2 regions of the Priestia sp. YIM B13491 genome follow, and region 2 is predicted to be linked to the other one. Evidence: a T-box and tRNA genes for the amino acid it is inferred to sense, from the RefSeq annotation. Region 2 holds a T-box; the other holds one or more tRNA genes.
What was found. A T-box is a leader RNA that pairs with one kind of tRNA and senses whether it is charged. The one in region 2 lies ahead of thrS (threonine--tRNA ligase), so its partner is inferred to be a tRNA-Thr.

Region 1: it has a tRNA-Thr gene. The T-box ahead of thrS (threonine--tRNA ligase) is inferred to sense a tRNA for this amino acid. The anticodon was not compared.

What each region holds. Positions count from the first base shown of each region.
Region 1 covers NZ_JBHZOR010000001.1:956,592-963,988, forward strand. The annotation lists gene ACFX4E_RS04880 (TetR/AcrR family transcriptional regulator) at 1-432, opposite strand, end outside; gene ACFX4E_RS04885 (DHA2 family efflux MFS transporter permease subunit) at 697-2,220, shown strand; gene ACFX4E_RS04890 (aromatic ring-hydroxylating oxygenase subunit alpha) at 2,255-3,307, opposite strand; tRNA gene ACFX4E_RS04895 (tRNA-Thr) at 3,517-3,589, shown strand; gene ACFX4E_RS04900 (ABC transporter ATP-binding protein) at 3,855-4,805, shown strand; gene ACFX4E_RS04905 (ABC transporter permease/substrate-binding protein) at 4,805-6,328, shown strand; gene ACFX4E_RS04910 (YwaF family protein) at 6,607-7,353, shown strand.
Region 2 covers NZ_JBHZOR010000004.1:584,467-591,863, reverse strand. The annotation lists gene ACFX4E_RS17975 (MarR family winged helix-turn-helix transcriptional regulator) at 1-403, opposite strand, end outside; gene ACFX4E_RS17970 (MFS transporter) at 660-1,868, shown strand; gene ACFX4E_RS17965 (amino acid permease) at 1,932-3,332, opposite strand; gene ACFX4E_RS17960 (hypothetical protein) at 3,718-3,921, shown strand; gene thrS (threonine--tRNA ligase) at 4,093-5,310, opposite strand; T-box leader at 5,364-5,592, opposite strand; T-box leader at 5,630-5,855, opposite strand; gene ACFX4E_RS17950 (sulfatase family protein) at 6,258-7,397, opposite strand, start outside.

The DNA.
Region 1 (7,397 bases), on a different contig from region 2:
TAGCAGGTACGGTTTCTTTTCTTGTCCAAATAAATCAATGAACCGCTTGTAAACCCAGTTTACTTCAACAAACTGGGTTTTTTTTATGTATGCTTTTAAATCGGGATCATTGGAAACAAATACTTCTTCAAGTAATGTGAAAAATTTATGTTTATGATGGTTTTTCATCTGTGCATCAATCTGTTTAACAAATACATCTACATCGGTCAGGCTTTTACCAACCAGCAGCTGATTCCGCTCTTGTTCAATTGTTGTATGAAGCCAGGTGAAAACAGCGATTAATAATTCATTTTTTGAAGAAAAATAGTTGTAGAATGTTCCTTTCGAAATGCCGCTATAATCAATGATGTCTTGAATAGATGTAGCTTGAAATCCTTTTTCAACGAAGAGATGGTGTGCATTTTTTACAACTTGCTCTTTTCGGTTATTCATTATTATCACCTGAATGTAAAATTAGACTCATGGTCCAACTTTATGATACATGATTTAAAACGTTTACACAAATGTTCTTTTCAAAAAATGGACGATATCACGACAATATATTGATATAAAAGGATTATAGAACTGAAAAAGTCGATAAAATAAAGGACATGAACACAAGATTTTTCGCTTGCATAAATTGAACTCACAGTATAATATACTCTATGTAGAACATATGTCTAAAAAAATGAACTTAAAGTATAAGGAGGTATAATAATGAGTCAATCGATAAATCAAATGGAAAAGCCCCCTTATGGCATAATTGCTATTTTGTTAATTGGCGCTTTTATCTCATTGTTGAATGAAACGTTATTAAATGTGGCGCTTCCGTCTATTATGAAAGACTTAGATGTGACAACGTCAACTGTCCAGTGGCTTTCTACTGGTTATATGTTAGTGAATGGTATTATGATTCCAACTACCGCTTTTTTAATTCAGCGCTATTCTGTCAGAGGCTTATTTTTAACGGCGATGACTTTATTTACAGCAGGAACAATACTTGCCGGTGCTTCGCCCGTATTTTCGGTCTTGTTAACCGCTCGTATTATCCAAGCATCAGGCGCAGCCATTATGATGCCGCTTTTAATGAACGTATTGCTCACAAGTTTTCCGTTAGAAAAACGCGGAGCTGCGATGGGGATTTTCGGTTTAGTTATGATTTTTGCTCCGGCAATTGGTCCTACCTTATCAGGGTGGCTAATTGAACACTATGAGTGGAGAATGCTGTTCCACCTTGTTACGCCAATCGCTGCAATTGTATTAATAGGGGCTTTCTTTCTATTAAAAGACAAAAAAGAAAAAGTGGAAATCAATTTGGATTTTTTATCTCTTTTGTTATCTACAATTGGATTTGGAGGACTTCTATACGGATTTAGCTCGGCAGGGGATAAAGGCTGGGATTCTGTGGAAGTGTACGGCACGATTATCGTAGGAGCTGTGGCTCTGATTTTATTTATTACGCGTCAGTTCAAGCTTAAAACACCTATGCTTGAATTCCGCATTTTTAAATATCCAATGTTTGCTTTATCATCAACGATTTCAATGGTGATCACAATGGCACTATTCTCAGCCATGCTGCTAATGCCAATTTATGTTCAAACGGTACGAGGCATTTCTCCGCTTCATTCAGGATTACTAATGCTTCCAGGTGCGCTGCTAATGGGCGTGATGTCACCGATTACCGGGAAATTATTTGATAAATTCGGAGCGCGTGCACTAGCTGTAACGGGTCTAACGATTACAGCCGTTACGACGTATTTCTTCAGTAACTTAGAGCTTGATACGACGTATACAACGCTCATTACGCTTTACACGCTTCGCATGTTCGGAATGTCTATGGTGATGATGCCGGTTATGACAAACGGATTAAATCAGCTGCCGCAGCGCTTTAATCCTCATGGTACTGCGATGAATAACACGCTTCAACAAGTATCGGGAGCTATTGGTTCGGCTCTTTTAGTAACGGTGATGTCAAACCGTACAGCTACGCATGCAAAAGAGCTCGCTCAAGATGCAATGAGCGGAGCGGGAGCAGCGAATACAACCGCAGCCGGGGCAGCTCAAATGAAAGAACAGATTGGGATGCAGGCAATGGTACAAGGGATTAACGATGCGTTTGCCGTCTCAGTAGTACTAGTGGTGGTTGCCTTAATTCTTTCATTGTTTATGAAACGCGCAATGCCGGCAAGTGAAGATGAAGTGGTAAAGGAAAAAGCAGGACGCGAGCAGTTTGCTAAATGAAAAAGAAATCCCCGCTGAGACAGCGGGGATTTCTTTAGCTTGTATATCTAAAGCTTAAGCCCATTTTCTTTAATAATTTCCGGTAGCCGATGGACGTTTGATCAGCCATAATATGCGCTTCCATCTGCAGGTCTAAAGGCAAGTCTTCAGGTTTTTGGTTTTCAACCATTTCACGGTCTTCGTCAAAGACCCGAAGGTTAAAGTCATACACACCTTCAACGGGAGAATCTTTGTCAAAGTTTCGAGCGATTGGTGCGAATAAACGTGTTTCGCGGGCTGAAATAGGAGAGACTGCATTCATAATCCACAGCTCTGCGCCTTCTGGGAAGTATACTTTTAGCGTAGCTGTAAACGGCGGATAAACATCAAAGACGCGAAGCCATTTAAAATCAGGTGGATTTAAATGCTGCTGTTCTTTGGAATAATTGCTCACGGTGCTTGTATATTCTACATGAAGCCCATAATCTGTATCGCTTACTTTATATTTAGGCACAAAGGCGTTGTTTCGATCACCAAATGTGTCCGTGTGAACCCAGGCAAAATGAGCTACGTCTAAAAAGCCTTCCATTTGACGACCGGCCGAACCCATGATATCAAAGCTCGGACAAACAATCTGCTGAAAATCAGGATCCTCCCACGCATCGAAGTAAGGCAGGTTATCTTGTTCTCCTGTCAGGGAAGTCCACACTAATCCAAATCGTTCAATAACTGGATAGACGGCCATACACAGGCGGGGAGAAATGTTGGCATCAGGGTGAGCTGGAATCGACGTGCATGCGCCGTCCGTTGCATAGCGGAAGCCGTGGTAAGGACAGACAATTTCATCATCTTCCACCCAGCCCATGCTAAGCGGGGTGCCTCGGTGAACGCATAAATCACGAGCCGCTACTACTTTGTGTGTGGTACGGTATAGAACTAGATTTACATCTAGCAGTTTTACGGACGTTGGTTTCTCTGTTACATCACTGCAGCGTGCGACGGGGTACCAATACTTAGCGAGCGTCGTCCAATCTTCCAGGCTGAACGTGCAGTCTCTTGGGTAGGGAGTTGCCGTTTTTGATTTTGTCATGGTTGGTTGTTGTTCCATCTATTTTCTTCCCTTCTTTTGTAAGCTCTTTTACTAAGGGTAATATAAAAAAAGAAAATTCACACAATTTATGTAAGGAGTTCTAACATAAAATATGGAACTTTGTAGAAAGTGAGAATTTCAGAAGACGCAAATTAGAGAATATATCAATAAAAAATTTAAAAAAGCGCTTCCTAAATGAATTTAAACGTGATATAATTTTCCAAGACGCTGGTGTAGCTCAGTAGGTAGAGCACTTGCATGGTAAGCAAGAGGTCGCAGGTTCGATCCCTGTCGCTAGCATACTAAAAAACCTTCTTTCTTGTTGAAAGAAGGTTTTTTTATTTGTGTCGGCTTTAAAATTATTCTCCAAATTATTCTTTCCTGCCTTGTGAAAACTTTAACAGTTTGATAGCCTTACTAGGAGGCTGTGAGAAAATATGTGTATCTTTTCCACTATGTCTTATGAATCATATTTAGAAATATTCTTAAAAGAATGTTTATTGCCTCTAAGTGTTGGGTACACGAAACTAGGGGTTAAATTTCAACAGGGAGTGTGAACGATAATTTGATTACGTTTAAGAATGTGTCAAAGCAATATCCAGACGGTACGACCGCCGTGAAAAATATTAATCTAGAAATTAAGGAAGGAGAGTTTTTCGTTTTAATTGGTCCGAGTGGGTGTGGGAAAACAACCACCTTAAAAATGATTAACCGTCTTCATGATATTACCCAAGGAGAACTATACATAAAAGATAAGCTCGTATCGGACCACAACATACATGAGCTGCGCTGGAACATTGGTTATGTTCTGCAGCAGATTGCTCTTTTTCCTCATATGACCATCGCTGAAAATATAGCCATTGTACCCGAGATGAAGCATTGGAAGAAAAACAAAATCAAAACGCGCATTGATGAACTGCTTACCTTGGTAGGACTAGACCCAAAGCAGTATCGAAACCGAAAGCCGTCTGAGCTCTCAGGTGGCCAGCAGCAACGTGTAGGTGTAGCACGTGCCCTCGCAGCTGATCCCCCCGTTATTTTAATGGACGAACCCTTTAGTGCCCTCGATCCGTTAAGCCGCGAACAGCTTCAGCAAGATGTTATTAGCTTAAAAGAAAAAATCAAAAAAACATTTGTATTTGTTACGCACGATATGAGCGAAGCGATGACGCTTGGAGATCGTATCTGCCTAATGAAAGACGGGGAAATTGTTCAAGTTGGAACCCCAGAGGAATTCATTCAAAAGCCTAAAAATGAATTTGTAAAAACATTTATTGGAAATCAAGGAAATGCTTTATTTGAGACATTGGATATGTTTGTCAAAGAAAGTGAACAGCCAGACGTAGAACCTACTGAAGAGCTAGCTTCAACCGCCACTGTTCAGCAGGCAATGGACGCCCTTTACGACCATGAAGCAATAGCCGTGAAAAAAGGGAGCAAACGCATTGGCGTTGTAACGCGCAAAACTCTATTAGCGTTTCTTTCTGATAAAACGAAAGAAGGAGGAACGCTGTAATGAATGCACTAAGCACATTATTAGATCAACGAGGAGATGCACTGTTTCAAGCTCTTCTTGAACACATTCAAATTTCAGTACTGGCCCTTGTTATCGCCGTATTAATTTCAGTGCCGCTCGGACTGTACTTAACGAGGCATGACCGCATTGCTGAACCGATCATTGGTGTAACAGCCGTACTGCAAACCATTCCTTCACTCGCTTTATTAGGATTACTGATTCCTCTTGTCGGAATTGGAACCTTTCCCGCGGTTATTGCACTGTTTTTATATTCGCTTCTTCCTATTGTACGAAATACATATACCGGAATTAAAGAAGTGGACCCATCTTTAATTGAAGCATCCAAAGCCATGGGGATGAACTCATGGAGACGATTAATTAAAGTAGAACTTCCTCTAGCGCTTCCTGTCATTATGGCCGGAATTCGCACAGCGATGGTACTCATTATTGGTACAGCAACAATCGTGGCTCTTATCGGAGCGGGCGGACTCGGAAGCTTAATTTTGCTTGGTATTGACCGAAGCGATAATAGTTTGATTTTATTAGGAGCCATTCCAGCAGCATTATTAGCGCTTATTTTTGATGGAATTCTGCGAACGATTGAACACTCAGCTAAAAAAGGGTCCAAAAAACGCTCGTTTATTATGATCCTCGTATTAATACTCATTCTTGTTTCTCCGTTTGCAGCGATGAGCGCAACAAAACCAGACCTTGTTATCGGAGGGAAAATTGGTGCAGAACAAGATATTTTAATTAATATGTACAAAGAATTAATTGAAGATCAAACCGATATGAAAGTAAATCTTCGTTCGTCGCTTGGGAAAACGGTATTTGTATTTGAGGCTCTGCGTAACAAGGAAATTGATTTGTACCCTGAATATACGGGTACAGCCATTGTGACGCATCTAAAGGAACAGCCGGACAGCAAAGATGAAACAGAGGTGTACAAGCAGGCAAAAGAAGGATTTCAAAAGAAATTCGGCCTTGTCTATTTAGATCCAATGAAGTTTAATAATACGTACACATTGACCGTGACAAAAGAATTTGCCAAAGAAAACAATCTAACGACTGTTTCAGATTTGGCAAATGCAACAGATAAAGTAAAAGCAGGATTTACGCTTGAGTTTAAAGATCGTGAAGACGGCTATGTAGGCATTCAAAAAGAATATGGCCTTACCTTCCCGAATATTAAAACGATGGAGCCGAAGCTTCGCTATCGCGCTGTAGAAAAAGGCGATATTAACATGCTTGATGCTTACGCAACGGACCCTGAAATCAAACAGTTTGGTTTAAAAGTCTTAAAAGACGATCAGCAGTTCTTCCCTCCGTATCAAGGAGCGCCTGTGCTTCGTGAAGATACGCTAAAAGAGCACCCTGAACTGAAAAAAATCTTAAATCAACTGGGCGGTAAAATCAGTGATGACGAAATGCGTGAAATGAACTATCAAGTAAATGCGAAAGGAAAAACGGCTGAAGAAGTTGCTCATCAATTCTTAGTGAAAAAAGGATTAATTAAAGAGTAAAAACGAAGAAACAGAGCTAGGACAACAGTATGTTAGTTGAAAGAAGATCCGAATGATGAATCGTTCGGATCTTTTTAGTTTAGTTGTTTCTAGCAGTTGATTTCCCTTCAAGAAGTGATCTATACTCGATTATTTACTCCATTCGTCCGTCTTTAGATTGGCGTGATTTTGTTATGTCTCAATCTCTTTTTAATGCGAGAGAAGCATTAATGAAAACGAGGTTTTATGAACAAGCTAAAGGTACCGAATTTGTTTTCTGATGGAAGGGAGGCGCTTTTATGAATTCATTTTTTACGTGTCATTCTGTACAACATTCCTTTCAGCTTTTTTCAGTTGAACATCTTGTAACTTTAGCCATTATCGTGATCATAGGAGCATTTATTTTTTTGTGTCGAAAGCAGCTGCGAAAAAAGAGGTTTGTGTTTATTTTGCTTTCACTCATTCTAATTGCTTCAGAAACAGCCTACCAGGCTTGGGAAATCGGATGTCATCGGTGGTCTGCTGAAACTTCCTTGCCTCTTCAGCTCAGTGATATAGTCGTGCTGCTGGCTGCTGTTATGCTGATAACCAAAAGCAGGTTTCTTTTTTATTTTGTGTACTTCGCCGGAATCAGCAGCTCTGTTCAAGCGATGATTACCCCAGACCTTGGCGGCTATGCGTATGCCCAGTTTCGCTATGTGCAGTTTTATGTATCGCATGGCGGTGTGGTACTTGCTTGCTGTATGCTAATTGCTGTCTGCAAATATGAGCCAACGTTTCGTTCTTTATGGGTAAGCGTAGTAGTTGTTAATCTGTACGGAGGTTTTATCTATGTCATGAATCGTTTACTCGGGGCGAATTATTTATACATGATGAAAAAGCCAGAGCACGCTTCCTTGCTGGATGTTCTTGGACCTCATCCTTGGTATTTAGTATGGATTGAAGGAATTATGATTCTTAGCTTTCTTGTCCTTTATCTGCCGTTTTGGGTACATAAAAAAATTAAAGGTGATAAAAGCAAAGTCAATTTTGTTGAAGCAAAATGATAATACTGGTAGTTTATAAGTGTAAACTAACTCGGATTTCCTGA
Region 2 (7,397 bases):
TAAATGTATCTATTTTTTCTTCTTCTACATCATCAAATAAATTTTCAATGATACTAAAACACGCGGCATTTCCGTCATTTATTACTTTTTCTCCTTCAGCCGTAATCTTAATAAGCTTAGAACGTTTATCGCTCTCTAGTTCATTAGTGTCCCACTCCACAAGCCCTTTTTCGAGCAGCTTTTTGATTCGATTCGAAATAGCACTTTTATGAACACCTTGCAAGACAGCAAGACTGCCAGGTGAAGATGGACCTTTAATCATTAAACTATTTAACAAATCAAACTGCTGCCTAGAGACATGTTCAAAGAGGTTATGGCTGAGCTCTCTATGAATTACTTCTGTTCCTACAAACAGCACTTCTTCAAAAAGTTCTACAGCTTGATATAACTTGCTTTTTGTCACTTCTTTCCCTCCTTTGCTCATTTAGTTTATAGGTATAAACTATTCGACTTTAAAAATAGTTTATAGGACTAAACTTTATTCTGTCAATAAATTTATGTCTGACTGTCTTCATATATGATAAAGATAAATAGAAATCTCGAAAGATACCGCTTACATCAGCTTTTTTGGTTGTCAAAGCCCCCTCACTTAAGTATTATTAGTAATTGACTTCTTTTCAAGGAGATATAAATTTTATACACAGAAAGGGTGATCACACATGAATACAATGCATGCTAATGAGCAGGTCAGTAAGAAAGATTCCTTTCCAATTGCTCTCATCTCATTGACTCTTGGAGCTTTTGCTATTGGAATGACGGAATTTGTTATTATGGGGATACTGCCTAACGTTGCGGAAGACCTTCATGTTAGCATTTCGACTGCTGGACAGCTAATTACAAGCTATGCTTTAGGAGTAGCAATCGGCGCGCCAATTTTAACCATTTTTACTCATCGACTTCCTCAAAAGCTTCTGCTTTGTTTACTTATGCTTTTATTTATTCTCGGAAATGCAATTGCTATTATTGCACCCAGCTATGGAATTTTAATGGGAGCTCGTTTAGTTACGGCATTATGTCACGGTACTTTCTTTGGAGTAGGCGCTGTTATTGCTTCACGGCTCGTACAACCTCATAAACGTGCAAGTGCTGTCGCAACGATGATGGCAGGTTTAACCATTGCAAATATCATTGGCGTTCCTGTGGGAACATTCATTGGCCAACACTTAGGCTGGAGAGCTTCGTTTGGGGCTATTACGATCATGGGGATTATTGCATTTATCGGTATTATTCTGTTTATCCCAAAGCTTGGTCAAGACAAATTAACGGGTCTAAAACAGCAGTTTGCTGCTTTTACTCAACCAAAACTTCTTGTGATGCTTCTTTTAAGCGCGATAGGATGCGGCAGTTTATTTACTGTATTTACGTACATTACACCGCTTCTTGAAGACGTTACAGGAGTAAGTGAACATAGTGTTACGTGGATACTTGTATTATATGGATGCGGCGTTACGCTCGGAAATGTTGTTGGAGGGAAGCTAGCAGACTGGAAGTTAATGCCTTCGGTTGTAGGTATATTTGCTTTTCTTTGTATTGTGCTGACTATTTTTACGTTTACCGTTAAAAGCCCAACAGCAGCTATTATCACGCTGTTTTTCTGGGGAGCAGCAGCCTTTGCTGTAATGCCTGGTATTCAAGTGAAAATTATGAACTTAGCACAGGAAGCACCTGCTTTAGCTTCTACTTCGAATCACTCATTTGCTAACTTAGGAAATGCTTTTGGCGCCTTTTTCGGAGGCGTAATTATTAACCATATGGGACTTACTTCACTTCCTTGGGTTGGCGCCATTTTTGTAGGAACGGCTTTTGTTATTAGCACTTGTCTTTTTATTGTGGAAACACGCAAAAAACATAGTGAACAATCGTCCTGACTGTCTAACAACTGAACAAAAAGCAAAAAAAGAGCCTTTCTTGGATGAAAGGCTCTTTTTTTGCTAGCTCGCTTTTTTCATTTCTTTACTTGTTAATCGACTGTGTTTACGAGAATAACCTATATACACAAATATACCAAGCACAATCCATATGCTAAAATACAGCCATGTTGTTTTAGGAAGATTAATCATTAAAAATAAACAAGATAATACAGATAAAATTGGTAAAATCGGGACAAACGGCATTGTAAATCCGCGTTTTAAAGTTGGATGCGTTTTACGTAAGATGATAATGCTGACGCCCACCATGCCGAAAGTTAAAAGAGCACCGATATTTGCTAAATTCGCAAGTTCTTTTAGATCAATAAACCCTGAAATTAACGCTCCGATAATCCCTACTAGCCAAGTGGAAAGAGTCGGAACTCCTGTTTTCTCATTTGTTTTAGCAAATGCTTTTGGCAGCAAGCCGTCACGGCTCATTGAGAATAAAATGCGTGTTGCTGCATAAATGTAGGCGAAAATAACAGCCATGATTCCAATGACAGCTCCTACAGCAATAATTCCTGCCACTGCATTTTGTCCTACTGAATGAAGAACATAGGCCATTGCTTCTGGAACGTTCAGTTCCTTATAAGAAACAACCCCTGTCATAACAAGGCATACTGCTACATAAATAATCGTGCAGATCACGAGTGAACTAATAATTCCAATGGGCAAATTACGCTGCGGATTCTTTACTTCTTCTGCTGATGTAGATAAGGCATCAAAACCTAAGAAAGCAAAAAATACGGCCGCACCCCCTTTCACAACACCTTCAATTCCATAAGGCATAAAAGGTGTCCAATTAGACGGTTTTACATAAAAAGCTCCTACAATAATAAAAAGAAGGATAATAAACAATTTAACAAGCACCATAAAGTTGTTCACTTTTTTACTTTCTTTTGTTCCTCTTGAAAGCAGCCATGTAATAAGAAGCGTAATACAAATAGCAGGAAGGTTTACTAGACCTCCATTTGCAGGGATTGTAATCAATTCTTTTGGCAGTGAAAAACCAAATCCTTCTAAAAAGTTGTTAAAATAAGAAGACCAGCCGTTTGCTACTGCTGACATTGTTAACAAGTAGACCGAAAGCAACGTCCAGCCCATTAAGTGTGCTACCACTTCGCCGATGGTTGCATATGTATAGGTGTAAACGCTACCAGATACAGGTATAGTTGAAGCAAATTCTGCATAGCACAGCGCTGCAAAACCGCATACAATAGAAGCCAATATAAAAGAAAAAATAACGGCTGGTCCAGCATCGTTAGCAGCTACTAAGCCTGTTAATACCAAAACCCCCGTTCCGATTACGGCTCCAATACCAAGAAGAGTCAAATCGAATGCTCCTAATGTTTTGACTAGAGATTTGTTTTGACTTTGTTCTAATAATTGCTCGATTGACTTCTTTTTAAATAGTTTTCCCATTGCACTCTCTCCTCTCTGTTGCCACTCATCCATTAAAACTTGAAAATAACTTCTTTTCCCATTGGGCTGCGCGTTTTCACTTCAGATACAGAAGTAATTATATAGAAATATTTACTAACTTGTCTATTAGTATACTAATATCATTATATATATTTCAAGAGTTTTTGTAAGCGATTTCTTAGTATTGCTCTGTTTTGGATTTATAAACTAAATAAAGAGATTATCATTGTGCGTACGTATAATAAGTTTGAATAAAAATAATATTCTAAAAAATTATTTTATATATTTTTAGATATTTTTTTACTAACTATCTTCAGATATAAATTCCTGACATAGAGATTATTTACAGAACGATGAATGTTTTATCTTACCGGGTGTTATAATGATGAAAACTGAAGTGTATGAAGGGCGGAGAAAGATGATTAACTTACTTATTGGCTGTATTTTACTAGCATTAGGAGTATACTTTATGTTTAAATTTCTTTTTTACTCTCCTTCTAAAAAGAAGCGAGAGCAGCAAAACATGAACAAACCATCAGGTGAGGCTTCAGCTTCATCCCGTACAAACGATTCGAATGGAATAAGATAAATTTTTTTATAAAATACCGGCGTTTGTCTAAGGCAAAAGTTATACTGCTGATATATATTATCTTATACCCTTCTAGTTCAATATTCCCTTCATTTTGGTGTGAGACAAAATGAAGGGAATCACTATCCGACTTAAAAAATCGGATTTTTCTATTTAGTAAGGTAAATAGCTTCAATACACTCTGTTTGAATTCTTTTCTTTATTCAAGTGTACAGCTGCCTCTTCCACACTTACTGTTCCTATATTTTTCTTCCCGTGCTTTCGCATAGCAAGCGATTCATTTTCCACTTCTTTATCTCCTATCACAGCCATATAAGGAACTTTTAGCATTTCTGCTTCTCGAATTTTCAGCCCTATTTTTTCAATGCGATCATCTACTTCAACACGATACCCTTTTAACTCCAGCTCGTGTTTCACTTTATATGCATATTCCACGTGCGGCGGTGCAATAGGCAAAAGCTTAAATTGAACAGGAGCCAGCCAAAGAGGAAATTGACCTTCGTAATGTTCAATCAAGATGGCCATAAATCGTTCAACGGAACCGTATATAGCGCGGTGAATCATTACGGGACGATGCGGTTTATTGTCTTCTCCAATATACATACAGTCAAACTTCTCCGGCATTAAGAAATCAAGCTGAACTGTTCCGCACTGCCAGCTGCGACCTAAGGAATCTAAAATATGAAAATCGATTTTCGGCCCATAAAAAGCTCCGTCTCCTTCATTTACCTGATAGTCTAAGCCTTTTTCACTTAACACAGATTGAAGCGCCTTTTCTGCTTGGTTCCATGTTTCAATATCTCCCATGAATTTTTCAGGTCGTGTGGATAGCTCCACTTTGTAATCGAAGCCAAAATGTGAGTAAAAGTCATGGATAAACGCTAGAATGCGGCTAATTTCAGCTTGGATCTGACTGAGCTTTACGAATAAATGAGCGTCGTCCTGTGTGAATGAACGGACTCTTAGCAAGCCGTTTAAAGACCCAGAAAGCTCGTGACGATGAACTAATCCAAGCTCTGCGTATCGAATCGGAAGTTCTCGGTAGCTTCTTCGCTTGCTGTTAAACAATAAAATGGCTCCCGGACAATTCATCGGTTTAATCGCATAGTTTTGTTTGTCAACATTTGAAAAATACATATTCTCATGATAGTGCTCCCAGTGCCCTGATTGTTCCCAGAGCTCCTGTTTCATCATGATGGGTGTTTTTATTTCTTGATAGCCTGCTTTATAATGCTTTTGTTTCCAGTAATTTTCTAACTCATTTCGAACAATCATTCCGTTAGGTAAGAAAAACGGCATACCAGGAGCTTCTTCCATTGACATAAACAGCTCCAGTTCTTGACCTAACTTTTGATGATTTCGCTTTTCTGCTTCCATTTGTTTTGACATGTTCATTCCTCCAATATGTTTTTATTCAACAAAAAAACCGCATTCATCCCTAGTAAAGGGACGAATGCGGCCGTGGTACCACCCTAATTCCGTAAAATACTTATACGTATTTTACGCTTAAAAAGATAACGGTTTTACCGGGTGCGGTTTCAGTGTATACACATTCCCCGCCGCAGCTCCAAGGTGGTAAATTCATTTCGTTTTCTAAGGGTTCTCAGCCAGTGACCCTACTCTCTGTAAAGAAAATTCAAAAATGATTCATGTCCTTTTCATTGCTTGTATATTCTTTTTTCTACAAAAAAACCGCACTCATCCCTAGTGAAGGGACGAATGCGGCCGTGGTACCACCCTAATTCCGTAAAATACCCATACGTATTTTACGCTTAAAAAGATAACGGTTTTACCGATTGCAGTTTCAGTTATGCACGTTCCCTGCAATAGCTCTAAGGTGGTAAATTAGATGATTTCTTAAGGGCTCTCAGCCAGTGGCCCTATTCTCTGCGAAGAAAACAGCATCTAATTCGTGTCCTTTTCATTGCCAAATACTGTTTATTAGTTGTTAAAAGCGATTATAGTGTATAAATTTAACAAAAGTCAAGAAGTAATTTTTATTTTTCAAATGGTATAGAATTACTTTATGCTTGAATTTTTGAAAAGTTACTTAAGAATACACGGACTGAAAAAGTTTTTTATTATACTATTAACGACTACATTCCATTCTTATTTTTACCTCTATTTTCACAGCAATAAAGGCGAAAAAGAAAGATGCTATAAGTCCTTATTTGTTTTATCTAAGCAGAATTAATGAAGTGAAACCAATACTACCCCAAACCAGAACAAGTAACCTAACACAAGTATCATCAAGTTTTTAATTTATATACTAAAATATTAAATACACCTTTTTCTGCTCACACAAATATTTAACTTGAATCCATAGAAACTATTTTTTATCTATCTTTAGACAAAAGCTCATCATGCATGCTTCCACTTTGCGGAAAAATCCGTTTTTTCCTAACTTGTTCTTTAAGAATAACATCAAGCTGCCGCTGAATTTTCCTTGTTTCATTTGTCGAAAAATACGGGTGAGCCAGATTTACTGTTTCTAACGGATCCTTGGTCAAATTGTACATTTCAATTTGATCAGGAACACGGGTTGTTTTAAGGGTAGTAAAACTTACAGGGTAATCTTCATATTGCTCTCCGTGAATGAATTCATCTTTTTCGTCAGCTGCTGACCAAAATTGCGGATTATCATGATAGCGAGCGTATTTCCAAATTTCCTTTCCTGCCGCTGACGAAAACTCGACAATGACCGCTTGAATGTGATTAGGCTGAACAACTGACGGGTAGCTTTCTCCTAAAAAATTTGTTTGGTGAAGTCCTTTTGTCGGGTCATCATCCGTCATGAAGAAAATCGGTGTTTGGTCTTGCTCAAGAGACGATTCTCCTCGAAGTATACCTGACAGGTCTCGCCCAACAAATGGATGTACTTCCGTATGACTTTTTTGTAATTGCTTTTGAACAGCGGAAGCATCGATATTAGCTAAACTAAGCATTGTCGGGATCAAGTCAACGTGACTAGTCATCAGGTCTGTACATTGATAATTGGTAAACAAACATTTGTTGTGAATGAGAAGCGGAACGTGAATAGATTCTTCATACATGTTGTACCATTTTTGATGTAGTCCCCCGTGAGCTCCGAGCAAATCACCGTGATCAGACGTAAAAATAATAATTGTATTTTCATAGAACGAAGATTGTTCCATGGTCCGAAGAATTTTTAAAATTTGTGTATCAACATTTTTTTGCAGCTGATAATACAAGCGCCGGTAGAAGCTAGAATTTGGTGTTGGCTGCAGCGCTTTTGGATAGATGTATTTATAGCTGCTTTGAGCACTAGGCTTTGTTTGTAAAGATTCTCTAATGGTAGGCGGCGGATCGATGTTCGGAATCGTCTCATCAATAGAAAACTGAAACATAGGAAGGTGTTTGGTAATCGCTCCAAACAGCGCAATGTCATGCGGGTTCACAAACGAAGCTACCATGAGCCAAGGCTGCTCAGTCGCTTGATATTCTAATCGTTGAAT